DNA from 2 places in the Promicromonospora sp. NPDC019610 genome. Region 1 is predicted to be linked to the other one. Evidence: predicted binding sites of a transcription regulator. Region 1 holds the regulator's gene; the other holds the start of a gene.

The links. Region 1 encodes HrcA, which represses chaperone genes, less so after heat shock. Its sites were predicted from a motif close to TTNGCACTCGNNNNNNNCGAGTGCNAA; they were not measured.
Region 2: the regulator HrcA is predicted to act here: its motif matches at 5,838-5,864, upstream of groL (chaperonin GroEL).

Annotation. Positions count from the first base shown of each region.
Region 1 covers NZ_JBIRXX010000004.1:279,372-286,708, forward strand. Annotated here, with positions in the region: gene ACH45N_RS26120 (AAA family ATPase) at 1-2,440, opposite strand, end outside; gene ACH45N_RS26125 (hypothetical protein) at 2,550-2,735, opposite strand; gene hrcA (heat-inducible transcriptional repressor HrcA) at 3,124-4,143, shown strand; gene dnaJ (molecular chaperone DnaJ) at 4,172-5,293, shown strand; gene ACH45N_RS26140 (16S rRNA (uracil(1498)-N(3))-methyltransferase) at 5,304-6,068, shown strand; gene ACH45N_RS26145 (OmpA family protein) at 6,168-7,022, opposite strand; gene ACH45N_RS26150 (helix-hairpin-helix domain-containing protein) at 7,019-7,337, opposite strand, start outside.
Region 2 covers NZ_JBIRXX010000003.1:256,239-263,575, forward strand. Annotated here, with positions in the region: gene ACH45N_RS22365 (MFS transporter) at 1-30, opposite strand, end outside; gene ACH45N_RS22370 (SGNH/GDSL hydrolase family protein) at 163-1,014, opposite strand; gene ACH45N_RS22375 (uracil-DNA glycosylase) at 1,169-1,831, shown strand; gene ACH45N_RS22380 (DUF3263 domain-containing protein) at 1,944-2,237, shown strand; gene ACH45N_RS22385 (LytR C-terminal domain-containing protein) at 2,280-2,942, shown strand; gene ACH45N_RS22390 (peptidoglycan-binding protein) at 3,014-3,565, shown strand; gene ACH45N_RS22395 (cold-shock protein) at 3,855-4,058, shown strand; gene ACH45N_RS22400 (phytoene desaturase family protein) at 4,278-5,807, shown strand; gene groL (chaperonin GroEL) at 6,013-7,337, shown strand, end outside.

The DNA.
Region 1 (7,337 bases):
CGAACAGTGCCGACCACAACGGGAACGTCGGCCAGTGCGCGCACTGGGCAAGGACCGCCCGGTAGGGAGCGTCGGCCACGTCCTGCCCGGCCGAGCGCAGCCGGGCGATCGCCTGGGCCGCCGCCGCGAGCTGCTGCAGGTCGTAGGCCGGCATGCGCGGGCGGTCCGGGGCGACCACCACCGACATGCGCTCCAGGGCCTCGGCCGGCTCGTCGCGCAGCAGCGCGAGCTCCGCCAGCGTCACGCTGGTGCGCGACCTGATCTGCTCCTCCAGGCGCCCGAACCGCTCCCAGCTCGCGGCCCTGCGGCGCGCCTCGGCCTGCGCCTGCTCCACCTCGCCCTGCCACATCATGAGCCAGATCCGGCGCTCGCTGAGGTAGGCGGAGTAGACGCTGTCGTGGATCGGCGGGATCGTCCGCTCGTACCAGGCGGCGGCCTCGGCCCAGTCGCCGCGCCCGATCTGCGCCTCGGCGAGGTTTCCCTCGATCATCAGCCGGGTCGAGTCGGACGAGCCGTGTCGCCGCGCCGCGCCGATCCCCTCCTGGGCGATCTCCGCCGCCCGGGTCCAGTCGCCCACGACGAGCCGGGCGTCCGACCCGTTGACGTAGTACCGGCTCAGCCCGTGCCAGGTGTCCCCGGCCGCCTCGCGGCCGGCGTCGATCTCCGCGAAGCCGCCGGTGTCGCCGAGCTGGACGCGGCTCACGCCCCGCAGGTTCAGCGTGACCGACATGACCTCGTCGTTGCCGATCGCACGGGCGGCCTCGTAGGCGGCCGTCGCGGCCTCGATCGCCTCCTTGGGCCGGCCGCCGAGCATCGCGCGGCGCGCCCGCAGCATCAGGAGCTGGCCGCGCACGACGTCGTCCCGGCCGGGCTCGACGAGCGCCAGGGCCCGTTCGATGAGCTCGGGCCCCTCGCCCGAGCCGGCGTGGCCCGCGATGAGTGCCGTGTCGGAGAGCATGCCGGCGAGTCCCGCCGGGTCGTCGGCGGGCCATTCGTCGAGCGCCTCGTGCGCCACGGCCAGGGCACGGGCGGTCCGGGTCGAGCCGCGCAGGGCCTCGGCGACGGAGCGCAGCAGCTCGTGGTGCGGCAGGCCGGCCACGGCCTCGGCGTCGGGCACCTGGTCCCAGAGCTCCAGGGCACGCTCACCCAGAGCGACCGCGGTGGACGACGCCGCCCCATCCGCCGCGGCCCGGTGCCCCTCGACGGCCGCCGCGAGCGCCTTGCCGAGCATCCCGGCGCGCCACCAGTGGTCGGCGATGCGGGACAGCTTCGCGACCGACCGGGCGCGCCGGTGCAGCGCCTGCTCCAGCGCGCGTGCGTAGGCGGCGTGCAGCCGACGCCGCTCGCCGGGCAGCAGCTCGGCGTACACCGCTTCCTGGACCAGGGCGTGCCGGAACGCGTACCCGACCTCGGTGACGACCAGCACCTGTGCCTCGACCGCCTCGCGGACCGCCTCCTCCGGTTCGACGCCGGTGTTCGGGACGACGCCGGCGTCCGGTCCGGGACCGGCGTCGGGGACGGTGCGCGGGCCGGACCCCGTCGAGGGATCCGCGAGGACGTCGTCGAGCACGTCGTACCAGACGCGCGGGCCGGCGGCCGCGACCACGCGGCACAGTGCCTGGGCCGCGCGGCTCAGGTTCCAGTAGCGCAGCAGGAGGATGTCGCGCAGCGAGTCGGGCAGGTCGGTGCCGAGGAAGCCGACCAGCTCCTCGACGTAGAAGGGGACGCCCTCGCTGCGGTCCGCCAGGTCGGCGAGCGACTCGGCGTCGAGGCCGGCGTCCAGCAGGTCCTGCGCCATCTCCCGGATCTCCGTCTGGCCCAGGCGGGCCAGCTCGAGGCGTGTGATGAGGCGGGCCCGGTCGAGCTCGGCCATGACGGTGCGCAGGGGGTGGGCGCGCGAGACGTCGTCGCTGCGGTAGGTGAGCAGCAGGAGCAGGCCCGGCGGCGTGGTGCGGGCGAGGCGGAGCGCGACGGCGCGCGTGACGTCGTCGGACCAGTGCAGGTCCTCGATGACCACCACGACGGGGCGCTCGCGCGCGAGCCCGGCGAGCAGGTCCGTGAGGACCTCGGGGACTCGGTCGGCCCCGGCGTCGGGCGTGGGTGCGACGAGCTGGGGAGCGAGGGCGGACAGGGCGCCCGCAGCGGGGCCGGCCGCGGCGACGACCGCCTCGTGGCCCATCGTCCGGACGACGCCGTTCAGGAGCCCGGCCAGGGCCGCGTAGGGGAGCGGTCCCGAGCCCTCGTCGGCGCACTGGCCGACGATCACGTGGGCGCCGTCGGCCCGGGAGGTGAGCTCGTCGAGCAGGCGGGTCTTGCCGATCCCGGCCTCGCCGGCGATCACCAGGGTGCGGCTGCCGCCGGAGCGGACGTCGGCGAGAGCGGCCTCGAGCGCGCCGAGCTCGGGGGCTCGGCCCACCAGGCGGGCACGGGGGACCGGCATGGGCTCATCGTCCCATGCCGGTCCGTGGTCGTTCTGTTTCCTCTCGTCGGCCGGCCCGCCGCTCTCGCGGGCCTGTCCGCCGCCCGGCACGGTCGCCCTCCCTACGGGATCAGGCGACCCGCGGCCGGACGGCGTCGGCCGCCTTGGCCCGGGCACCGCGCTCGGCGGTGCGCTGCGCGGCGGCCTGCCGGCGGGCCGCGTCCTTCTGCTCCCGGGCCACGCGGGCCCGCTCGTTGCGCTGGTCGAGCTCCCGCTCGTTGCGGCGGTACTCGGCGTAGTCCGAAAAACCGAACATGGTGGTTCCTCCCGGTGTCACCGCCGGCCCCTCGCCGGCGGTGATTCCAGGTTCGTCTGTGAGGTACGTCGCGCGGATCGGGCGGTCGCCGCATCTTTCGCGTCGGGTTCGCGATGCGGGGTGGGCGCGCCTAAGGCATCGCCCTATGCTCGGTGCTCAGCCCTCGGCGAACGGTAGGACATGCAGGTCAGGCGCGTGTTTGCCGGGGCGGGACGGCGCGGCCGGCCCGGGTGTGCGGGGCAAGCGGCGGGTCGGCGACCCGGCGGGTGGCGCGTGCCGCGTAAGATTGGCACTCGGTCGGTGAGAGTGCTGGAAGGCAGTGTCGGTGAGCGGGCCGGAACCCGGGTGCACGTCCCGGACGTTCTACCTGGGGACGGAGGTGAGCGCGGTGAGCGAGGAACGCAGACTCGATGTCCTGCGGGCCATCGTGGAGGACTATGTCCGCACACGGGAGCCCGTCGGTTCGCGCATTCTCACGGAGCGCCACCAGCTCGGCGTCTCCCCGGCCACGGTCCGCAACGACATGGCCGCCCTGGAGGAGGCCGGGCTCATCGCCCAGCCGCACACCTCGGCGGGGCGCATCCCCACCGACAAGGGCTACCGCCTCTTCGTGGACCAGCTCGCCGAGGTGCGGCCGCTGTCCGTCCCGCAGAGGCGGGCCATCGAGACCTTCCTGTCCGAGGCGGTCGACCTGGACGACGTCGTGGCCCGCGCCGGGCGGCTCATCGCCCAGCTCACCGGCCAGGTCGCCGTGGTCCAGTACCCGTCGCTGCGGCGGTCCGGGCTGCGGCACCTGGAGCTCGTGCCGACCGCCGAGGGGCGGCTCCTCGTCGTCGTCATCACGGACACCGGCCGGGTGGAGCAGCGCTTCCTCGACGTGCCCGTCGACCTGGACGACGGCACGCTCGGCGAGCTGCGCGCCCGCCTGAACGCGGCGACCGCCGGCCGCCGGCTCGCCGACCTCGGTGACGCGTTCGCCGGGGTCGCCGAGGCGATGCCGGCCGAGCACCGCCCCCTGGCGACGGCTGTGGCCGAGGTGGTCACCGCCGCGCTCGCCGAGGAGAGCGAGGAGCGGATCGTCCTGACCGGCCAGGCCAACCTGGCACGTTCCGGCATGCGTTTCGAGCAGGGCCTGCGGCCCGTCCTGGAGGCGCTCGAGGAGCAGGTCGTCCTGCTCGGCCTCCTCACCGACATGACCGACGACGCCAAGGTGGCGGTGAGCATCGGACACGAGAACCGGCTGGCGGGACTGGCGGAGACCTCCGTCGTCACGTCCGGCTACGGCTCGTCCGACGGCGACACCGTCGCGATCCTGAGCTCGATCGGCCCCACCCGTATGGACTATCCGGGCACCATCGCCGCGGTCCGCGCCGTCGCGCGCTACCTGTCGCGAGTGCTGCCCAGCTGACTACTCACCTCATCACGAAGAGAGACCTGTGACCGACTACTACGAGATTCTCGGTGTTCCGCGCGACGCCTCGCCCGAGCAGATCAAGAAGGCATACCGCAAGCTGGCCCGCGAGCTGCACCCGGACGTGGCCGGCGACGCGGGCGAGGACCGGTTCAAGGACGTCGCGCGCGCGTACGAGGTGCTGTCCAACCCCGACAAGCGCCAGCAGTACGACATGGGTGTGGACCCGACGTCGCCCGGCGGCGGCGCGGGCGGCGGGTTCGGCGCCGGGTTCGGGTTCCAGGACATCTTCGAGACCTTCTTCGGCGGCGGGCAGCCGACCGGCCCGGTCCCGCGCGCGCGGCGCGGCAACGACGCGCTCGTGCGCCTCGACCTCGACCTCGCCGAGGCCGTGTTCGGTGCCAAGCGCGAGATCCAGGTCGACACCGCGGTGGTCTGCAACACCTGCGGCGGCGACGGCGCGCGGCCGGGCACCCACGCCCGCACCTGCGACGTCTGCCAGGGCCGCGGCTCCGTGCAGCGCGTCGCCCGCTCGTTCCTCGGCCAGGTCATGACCAACCAGCCGTGCTCCGCCTGCGGCGGCTTCGGCACGGTGATCCCCGAGCCCTGCACCGACTGCTCCGGCGAGGGCCGCGTGCGCTCGCGGCGCACCGTCGCGGTCAACGTCCCCGCCGGCGTCGACACCGGCACGCGCATCAAGCTCTCCGCTCAGGGCGAGGTGGGCCCCGGTGGCGGCCCCGCCGGCGACCTGTACGTGGAGATCCGCGAGCGCGCGCACGACACGTTCGTGCGGCGCGGCGACGAGCTGCACTGCACCCTCCAGGTGCCGATGACGGCGGCCGCCCTCGGCACCGTGCTCGAGCTCGACACGCTGGACGGCCTCCAGGAGATCGACCTGCGCCCCGGCACGCAGCCCGGCCAGGTCATGACCCTCAAGGGCCTCGGCGTGGGGCACCTGCACTCCAACGGGCGCGGCGACCTCAACGTGCACATCGAGGTCCAGGTCCCCACGAGCCTCGACGAGGAGCAGACCGCGCTGATGCAGCAGCTCGCGGCGCTGCGCGGCGAGGAGCGGCCCGAGCCGCGGCTCGCGACGGTCCAGGGCGGCGTCTTCTCGCGCCTGCGCGACAAGCTCAGCGGGCGCTGACCGCGCACCGATGAGCGCGCCAGTCTTTCTCGCCGAGGCGTCCGCCGCCCACCCGCTGTCCGAGTACGGCGCGGGTGCGCTGTACGTGCTCGACGGCGCCGAGGGCCGGCACGCCGGCGTCGTCCAGCGGCGCGGGCCGGGGGAGCGGATCGACGTGGTCGACGGCGCGGGCGTGCGCCTGCGGACCGTCGTCGAGGCCGTGCACGGCGCCGAGGTGCACCTGCGCGTCGAGCAGGCCGTCGTCGAGCCCGTGCCCGACGTCGTCGTGACGCTCGTGCAGGCCCTCGCCAAGGGCGACCGCGACGAGATGGCGATCGAGGCCGCCACGGAGACCGGGGTGGACGCGATCATCCCCTGGCAGGCCGAGCGGTCCGTCGTGGTGTGGCGCGGGGACCGTGCCGCCAAGTCACGGGCCCGCTGGATCAGCACCGTCCGGGCCGCGACCAAGCAGGCCCGTCGGGCGCGCATCCCCGACGTCGACGTGTCCCTGAGCACCAAGCAGCTCGCGGCCCGCACCCGCGACGTGGTCGCCGCGGGCGGCGCCGTGGTGGTGCTGCACGAGGAGGCGACGACGGGCCTGTCGGCGGTCCCGCTGCCCGACGCCGGGGCCCTGCTCCTCGTCGTCGGACCCGAGGGCGGGATCTCGGAGGCCGAGGTCGCCGTGCTCACGGAGGCGGGTGCGGTCACGGCCCGCCTGGGGCCCCACGTGCTCCGCACGTCGACGGCGGGCCCGATCGCGATAGCCCTCCTGAGCGACCGCCTGGGCCGCTGGTAACCCCACCCCCGCGAAACCGTTGAGTGCTGGGTATTTGTTGCTCTGGAGGCTCCAGAGCAACAAATACCCAGCACTCAACGAGGTGGCGGGCGAGTGGGGTCAGTTGGTGACGTCGAACTCCACGCGGCGGTTCTTCTCCAGGTCCGCGAACGTGCGCGGGACGACCAGCGGGTCGGACTCGCCGAAGCCCTTCCACGTCAGCCGGTCGCGGTCCACGCCCAGCTCCACGAGCTCGTCGACCACGGCCTCCGCCCGGCGCTCGCTCAGCCGCTGGTTGTGCGCCTCGGTGCCGACCGAGTCGGTGTGCCCCTCGACGCGGACCTCGACCTCCAGGTGTTCCGCGAGCACCTCGGCGGCCTCCTTCACCACCGTGCGGCCGTCCTTGGTCAGCCGCGCGCTGTCCGTGACGAACGTGATGTTCGGGATCTCGACGAGGTCCTCCTGCGCCTTCTCCCGCTCCTCGCGGGTCGGCTCGCGCCTCGGCTCGTCCTTCTTGTCGTCGTCCTTCTTCGTGTCGTCCCCGGCGTCCTTCGTCTCGCTGTCCGACGGCGTCGCGGTCGGCTCGGGTGAGGTCGTCGCCTCGGCCAACGCCTCCGTCGCGGCGTGCTCTGCCGTGTCCGCGTCGTTCTCCGCCGCGCCGTCCTCCGCCGCGCCGTCCTCCGGGGAGACCAGCCCGTCGGGGCCGTAGGCCGCGGCGGCCCGGACGCCCTCGACCCCGCCGACGACGTCGGCGGCCGCCAGCGCCTCGGCGTCCGTCGGCGCGGTCACGTCGGCGTCGCGCCCCGCGAACGAGACGTCCACCCCGTCGAGCCCCGCCGCGGAGAGGGCCCCCTGCGCGCTCTCCGTCAGCGTGGACTCGATGTGCTCGCGGAAGCCCGTGTTCTGGACACCCGACAGGGCACCCATCCCGAGGACCACGATGATCACCGGGGGCAGCACGACCTTCAGGTTCATGCCTTCACCTCGGACTGCGTGGGCTCGGCGTCACCGTCGGCGGCCGCGGCCTTGGCCTCGTCCTCGGCGATCGCCTCGGCCTTGGCCTCGGCGCCCTCGATCTCGTCCACGTCGGTGTAGTCGACGTTCTCCTTGAACCGGGCCCGGCGGTCCTGGCCGCCGATCAGGTAGTCCTGGAACTCCTGCAGGCCGTCCTCGTCGCCGTCGGCCAGGTACTGCGCCTGCTCGGCCCAGCTCACGGCCGCCGGGGCGAACGTGACGCCGCCCGTGGCGAGCGCCGCGCGCAGCTCGTCCTCGGTCGCGCCCGCGATCTTC
Region 2 (7,337 bases), on a different contig from region 1:
GCCCGCGCTCAGCGGAGGACTCATCGTCATGGTTGTAAATGTACCATCTAGAATGTTAAGTTTCCCGGGTGGGAGTGGGGTGCGGAGACGTCAGAGGCTCCCCGGCGCGAGCACCGGGGAGCCTCTGAGATTCACCCTCGAAGTGTAGGGCCGCGCAGGGCGCTACGCGCGCGGCCAGGCCCCCGGCGTCGGCCACTTGGCGGAACGCCCGTCACCGCTGGAGGTACCCGTCAGGCGCCGCTTGACCCACGGGCCCACGTGCTGGCGCATCCAGGCGGCGTTGGCACGCGCCGTCTCGCGGAAGGCCACGGGCGGTGCGGCGTCGAGGGGCACGTCGTAGGCGGCGTCGTCCGGCTCGAGGCCGAGCGCGACCAGCGCGGCGTTCGCCACCCGCTGGTGCCCCTCGGGGGTGAGGTGGATGCGGTCGGAGGACCAGAGGCGAAGGTCGGCCAGGGAGCGCATGCCCCACAGGTCCACCACGTGCGCGTCGTGGCGCCGGGCGATCGACCAGACGTTCGCGTTGAAGATGCCCACGCGGCCGTTGGTCCAGCTCAGGGCGGCGCCTGCCTTGAAGCCGGTGCCCATCAGCACGTCGGCGCCGGTGGCGCGGAGCGTGGCGACGGCGTCCTCCAGCGCGGCCGAGATCGCGTCGATGTCGGCCGTGGCCCGCAGGATGTCGTTGCCGCCCGCGACCAGCGAGACGAGGTCCGGCTGGGCGTCGAGGGTGACCCCGAGCTGCTCGGCGACGATCGGGCGCAGCTTGCGGCCCCGGATCGCGAGGTTCGCGTACTCCAGCGGCGCCTCGCCTGCCGCGATGCGGCGGGCGGAGAGCGCGGCTGCCAGGTTGTCAGCCCAGCCGCGCTGCACGTCCGGGGCGTCGGGATAGGGGTCCCACAGGCCCTCCGAGAAGGAGTCGCCCATGGCGATGTACCGCGTCCAGCGGACGGGGGCGGTCGCGGTGGGGGTCGTGGAGGGGCCTTCCGGTTCTGGGGTCGTCGCGCTCACGGTCCTCATTGTTGCGCCAACGCGGTGAAGAGTCGTCACAAGTGGGTGTGTCGGGCAGCACAGACGGTCGCTGTCAGTGTGTCCCGGTAACCTCCTGAGCGTGGAGACCATCGTGAACCCGACACCCCCTGCCGACGCCGCCGATGCCGCTGGCCGGCCCCCGTTGTCGCAGGTCATCGCGCCGGACTGGGCCGAGGCGCTGGCCGACGTCGAGCCCCGCATCCATGCGATGGGCGACTTCCTCCGAGCCGAGGTCGCCGAGGGGCGCACCTACGTCCCGGCGGGGGAGAACGTGCTCGCCGCGTTCAAGCGTCCGCTCGCGGACGTGCGCGTGCTGATCGTGGGCCAGGACCCGTACCCGACGCCGGGGCACGCGATGGGCCTGTCCTTCTCGGTCCAGCCGGACGTGCGGCCGGTCCCGCGCTCGCTGGTCAACATCTACAAGGAGCTGCAGGAAGACCTCGGCCTGCCGCTCCCGTCGAACGGCGACCTCCGGCCCTGGGCCGACCAGGGCGTCATGCTGCTGAACAGGACGCTGACCTGCCGCCCCGGCTCCTCGGACTCGCACGCGGGCAAGGGTTGGGAGGAGGTCACGGAGGCCGCGATCCGCGCGCTGGTGGCCCGTGGCGGGCCCCTCGTGGCGATCCTGTGGGGCGCGAAGGCGCGCAACCTCAAGGCGTGGCTGGGCGACGTCCCCGTGGTCGAGAGCGCGCACCCGTCACCGCTGTCGGCGCGCAGCGGATTCTTCGGCTCCAGGCCGTTCTCGCGGGCCAACGCGCTCCTGGAGCAGCAGGGCGCCCAGCCGGTCGACTGGCGCCTGCCGTAGCGATCGCGGGCCGCCCTTGGCGCCGGCGGACGTCCGGCGTGCAGACAACGTGAAAAGGATTCAGGTGAACGACAGGACAGTTCCTCCGACCCTCGGGGGGACCGGCGAGACGCTGGTCGCCCATGTCGAGGCCCCCGTCGCGGGCGCGGAGAAGGGGCTCTCCGACCGGGACCGCGAGATCCTCGCGTTCGAGCGCCAGTGGTGGAAGTACGCCGGCGCCAAGGAGGAGGCGGCGCGTGAGCTGTTCGGTCTGACGGCCACGCGGTATTACCAGGTTCTCAATACGCTCATCGACTCCCCGGCCGCCCTGGAGCACGACCCGATGCTGGTCAAGCGTCTGCGCAGGCTCCGGTCGACCCGGCAGAGAGGACGATCTGCACGTCGTCTGGCGGATGAGAACCACTGAGAAGGCACCGATCCGTCACAACAACCCGCTACTCTCTCTGCCGTGACGAAGAGTGGCTACCCCTACCCGCCCGACGAGTTCGACGTCGCTGTCCCCGGGGGCGCACCAGTGGGTGTGCACCGTGCACCGCGCAGCGGTTGGAGCTCGGCCTGGCCGTTCCTGCTGGTCGCCGTAGTCTGCGCCGCCGTGGCGTGGGGCGGCATCACACTGCTCTCCGGCGACGGCGACCCGGCAGAGGCGTCGGGCGACCCGTCGTCCTCGGCCTCGGCACCCGTCTCGCCGTCGGCATCGCCGTCGGCCGAGGGGACGGGCGGGGCATCGTCTTCCCCCTCGCCCTCCGCCGAAGCGCAGTACCCGGGTGACCCGGCGAGCGCGAACAAGTCCGCCGAGACTGTCATCGGTGTGTACAACAACGGCGGCGAGGGTATGGACGGTATGGCTGGCACTGTGGCGACGAACCTCCAAGCCGCGGGCTTCGAGGGAGAGATTCACCCGTTGGACACCGGTGCCGAAAATGGTCCAGCACCTGATTCGGTAGCGGCCAACACGGTCCTCTATGGCGGAGATCGCGCCGACACGGCGTCTGCTGTGGCTGAGGTGCTCGGCGTGGATCCGGCCAACGTCCAGCCTTCGGACGATGTTGCCGCGCACCCGACCGAAGGTGTCTGGGTGATCCTTGTGACTCCGCCAGCCAACGCGGGCTGACGGGTAACGGGCAGAAAATCACCCGACGCCCCTCTTGAGCGGTATGTCCGTTTTGGCAGACACTCTCCGACGTGGACGCGTTGGGCGTCCATTTCGTGCGATGCCAGGATGAGTGGCTGGCCTGGCGTCCCTTTTGGGGAGTGTCGATGATGAGATCGTTCGAGCGGGTGATGGGTGCGTTGGTCGCCTCGATCGCGTTGCTGTTGGGCGGAGCGATTGCCGCTCTGCCGGCCCAGGCGGAAACTGTCGGTGCGGGCGCTGCGGCCGTGAACTACTGCAACAACGCCTCCGGCAGCATCCAGGGGATGCCGTTGTACATCGCTCCCGGGGCGGGGACCGGCACCAACAAGTGCTACCAGAACCCCGATCACTACACGTACGTCGCTACCAGGGCGATTCAGCTCACCTACAACCAGTGCTATGCGAGTCGTTACCCGGGTGGGCTACCGAGCGGCGCGACCACTCTCGTTCGCGACGGGGATTACGGGGCGGAGACTGCTGCTGCGGTTTGGAACATGCAGGATTACCACGGGATCTTCCGCGATGGTCTCTACGGTCCCAACACGGCGAGCGTTACGCGGTTCTATGGCGGTGACAGCGGCGGCTGCCACGTGATTGGGTAGTTCGAAACCAGGCGCGGCCCTTCCTCTGGTCGAGGGAGGGTCGCGTGCTCATGCTGTGGGGCTGCCTCACGTTGGGTCGTGATCCGTCTGTGTTGAGCGCTTGAGCCCGTACCACCACGTTGATATTCCTTGACAAGCGTCCGTTTGCAGCCCTCTGACCTGGGCGTTCGCCATGCGCTTAATGCCGCATACCGGGCATTGAGGCTTCCCTGGTGTGAGACGGACCACTACGCTCGAACCACCACGGGTCGACCGAGTGGCCCGTGCAGAGGTACAAGGAGAACTACGCATGGCCCAGGGCACCGTCAAGTGGTTCAACGCCGAGAAGGGGTATGGCTTCATCACCCCGACCGCCGGCGGCCAGGACCTTTTCGTTCACTACAGTGCGATCCAGAGCGATGGCTACCGGTCCCTCGACGAGGGTCAGGAAGTCGAGTACGAGGTGGGGCAGGGACAGAAGGGTCCGCAGGCAGAGCAGGTTCGTCCACTCTGATTCGATGGGACGACGGGTGGGAAGGGCCCACCCGTCGCCCGCCGCCCCCCGAGGATGCTGGGACCCAGACCCCGGCGTCCGCACTGGACGGTCGACGACGACCGGTATCGCACCCCGTCGGACGACGAAGCCCGACGCCACCGAGCAGCCGCCCCGTACCGCGGCTGCTCGCCCTGGTTCCCGCCCGGCGCCCCCTGCCCGGCGAGCACCCGTGATTCGATGGGGGGCGTGACGCTCCTCGACGCGGTGGTGGTGGGCTCCGGGCCGAACGGCCTGGCGGCCGCGGTGACGCTCGCCCGCGCGGGCCTGGGTGTCCGCGTGCTGGAGGCGCAGCCGACGATCGGCGGTGGCGCGCGCACGCTCCCCGTCCCGGAGCTCGGCGGCGACCTGCTCTTCGACCTCTGCTCCGCCGTGCACCCCATGGCCTGGGCCTCGCCGTTCTTCCGGGCCTTCGACCTCCCGGCGCACGGCGTCGAGCTCGTCGCGCCCGAGGTCGCCTACGCCCAGCCGCTCGGCGGCGACCGCGCGGGCATCGCGTGGCGCGACCTGGCCCGGACCGCCGACGGCCTCGGGGCCGACGGCGACGCCTGGCGCGACCTGATCAGGCCCCTGGCCGAGAGCTGGCGACAGGTGACCGCGCTCGCTCTCGGGGACAAGCGGACCGTGCGCGGCATGCTGGAGGGCGTGCGCGACCACGGCGCGCACGCGTCGGAGACCTGGGGCCTGGCCTCCCTGGTCCGGCCGGGCCTGCGATTCGGCGCGGCGCTCCTTGAGCAGGGCGGCCCGCGCTGGGAGCGGCGCTTCCTCACCGAGGAGGCGAAGGCTCTGCTCACCGGCGTCGCGGCGCACGCCATCACGCCGCTGCCGTCCTACGCGGGGGCGGGTACCGCGCTGCTCCTCGCCGCCCTCGCGCACGCCGACGGCGGCTGGGCCGTCCCGGTGGGCGGCTCGCAGGCCATCACCGACGCCCTGGTCCGTGACCTCCGGGCGCACGGCGGCACCGTCGAGACCGGCCGCCCGGTCGACGCCTGGCGCGACCTGCCGCCCGCCCGCGCCGTGCTCTTCGACACCACGCCGACCACGGTGCTGCGGGTCCTGGGGGACCGGATCCGGGCGCCCCGCCGCGCCGCCCTGCGCAGGTTCCGGTACGGCAACGCTGCCGCCAAGGTCGACTTCGTCCTGTCGGGCCCCGTCCCCTGGGCGGCGCCCGACGTCGGACGCGCGTCGACCGTGCACGTGGGCGGGACGCGCGCGGAGATGGTGATCGCGGAGGACGCCGTCGCGCACGGGGTGCATCCCGACCACCCGATGGTCCTGCTCAGCGACCCGGGCGTGGCCGATCCCGGCCGGGTGCGCGGCGCCACGCGGCCGCTGTGGACCTACGCCCACGTACCCGCCGGCTCGACGCACGACCTCACCGAGGCCGTCACGCGCCAGATCGAGCGCTTCGCGCCCGGCTTCCGCGACGTCGTCGTCGGCGCGCGGTGCATACCCGCCGACCAGATGCAGCGGCACAACCAGAACTACCCGGGCGGCGACATCTCCGCGGGCGCCGCGAGCATGTGGCAGATGATCGCGCGGCCGACCCTCGCTCCCGACCCCTACCAGGTCGCCGAGGGGGTGTACCTCTGCTCGGCGTCGACGCCGCCGGGCCCGGGAGTGCACGGCATGGGCGGGTGGCACGCCGCGCGGCGGGCGCTGGTGCGGGAGTTCGACGTCCGCCACGTGCCGGGGCTGGCGCCGGGGTAGTCGCCCCGCGTTCGCCCGCGGTGTACGCGCCTTGCACTCTCAAGGTCCGAGTGCCAATAATGTCTTAGCACTCTCCGTTGGAGAGTGACAGCAGGGTCGAATGGTGAGGCCTCCTGCCGCGGCGAGACATGGTTCGTCGAGGCGGTTGCCGTCCGTCGCGGGCACCGGCCGGCCTGGACAAGCCACCAGCGGAGGATTCATCCCCATGGCCAAGATCATCGCTTTCGACGAGGTTGCTCGTCGGAGCATGGAGCGCGGGCTCAACCAGCTCGCCGACACGGTGAAGGTCACGCTCGGCCCCAAGGGCCGCAACGTGGTTCTGGACAAGAAGTGGGGCGCCCCCACGATCACCAACGACGGTGTCTCCATCGCCAAGGAGATCGAGCTCGAGGACCCCTACGAGCGGATCGGTGCGGAGCTCGTCAAGGAGGTCGCCAAGAAGACGGACGACGTCGCGGGTGACGGCACCACCACCGCCACCGTGCTCGCCCAGGCGCTCGTGAAGGAGGGCCTGCGTGTCGTTGCCGCCGGTGCCAACCCGATCGCCGTCAAGCGCGGCATCGAGAAGGCCACCGAGGCCGTCACCGAGCAGCTGCTGAACGCCGCCAAGGAGATCGAGACGAAGGAAGAGATCGCCGCCACGGCCGCGATCTCGGCCGGCGACCCGGCGATCGGCGAGCTCATCGCCGAGGCCCTCGACAAGGTGGGCAAGGAAGGCGTCATCACCGTCGAGGAGTCGAACACCTTCGGCCTCGAGCTCGAGCTCACCGAGGGTATGCGCTTCGACAAGGGCTTCCTGGCCCGCTACTTCGAGACGGACCCCGAGCGCCAGGAGGCCGTGCTCGAGGACCCGTACGTCCTGATCGTCGAGTCGAAGATCTCGAACGTCAAGGACATGCTGCCGCTGCTCGACCAGGTCATGAAGTCGGGCAAGTCGCTCCTCATCATCGCCGAGGACGTCGAGGGCGAGGCCCTGGCGACCCTGGTGCTGAACAAGATCCGTGGCACCTTCAAGTCCGTCGCCGTCAAGGCCCCGGGCTTCGGCGACCGCCGCAAGGCCATGCTGCAGGACATCGCGATCCTGACCGGCGGCCAGGTCATCACCGAGACGGTGGGCCTCAAGCTGGAGAACGCCACGCTCGAGGAGCTGGGCCAGGCGCGCAAGGTCGTCGTCACCAAGGACGAGACCACGATCGTCGAGGGTGCCGGCGACGCCGACCTCATCGCCGGTCGCGTGAACCAGATCCGCAGCGAGATCGACAAGTCCGACTCGGACTACGACCGCGAGAAGCTGCAGGAGCGCCTCGCCAAGCTGGCCGGCGGCGTGGCCGTCATCAAGGCCGGCGCGGCCACCGAGGTGGAGCTCAAGGAGCGCAAGCACCGCATCGAGGACGCCGTCCGCAATGCGAAGGCTGCCGTCGAGGAGGGCATCGTCGCCGGTGGTGGCGTGGCCCTCATCCAGGCCGGTGCCGTCGCGTTCGCCAAGCTCGAGCTCGAGGGTGACGAGGCGACCGGTGCCGCGATCGTGCG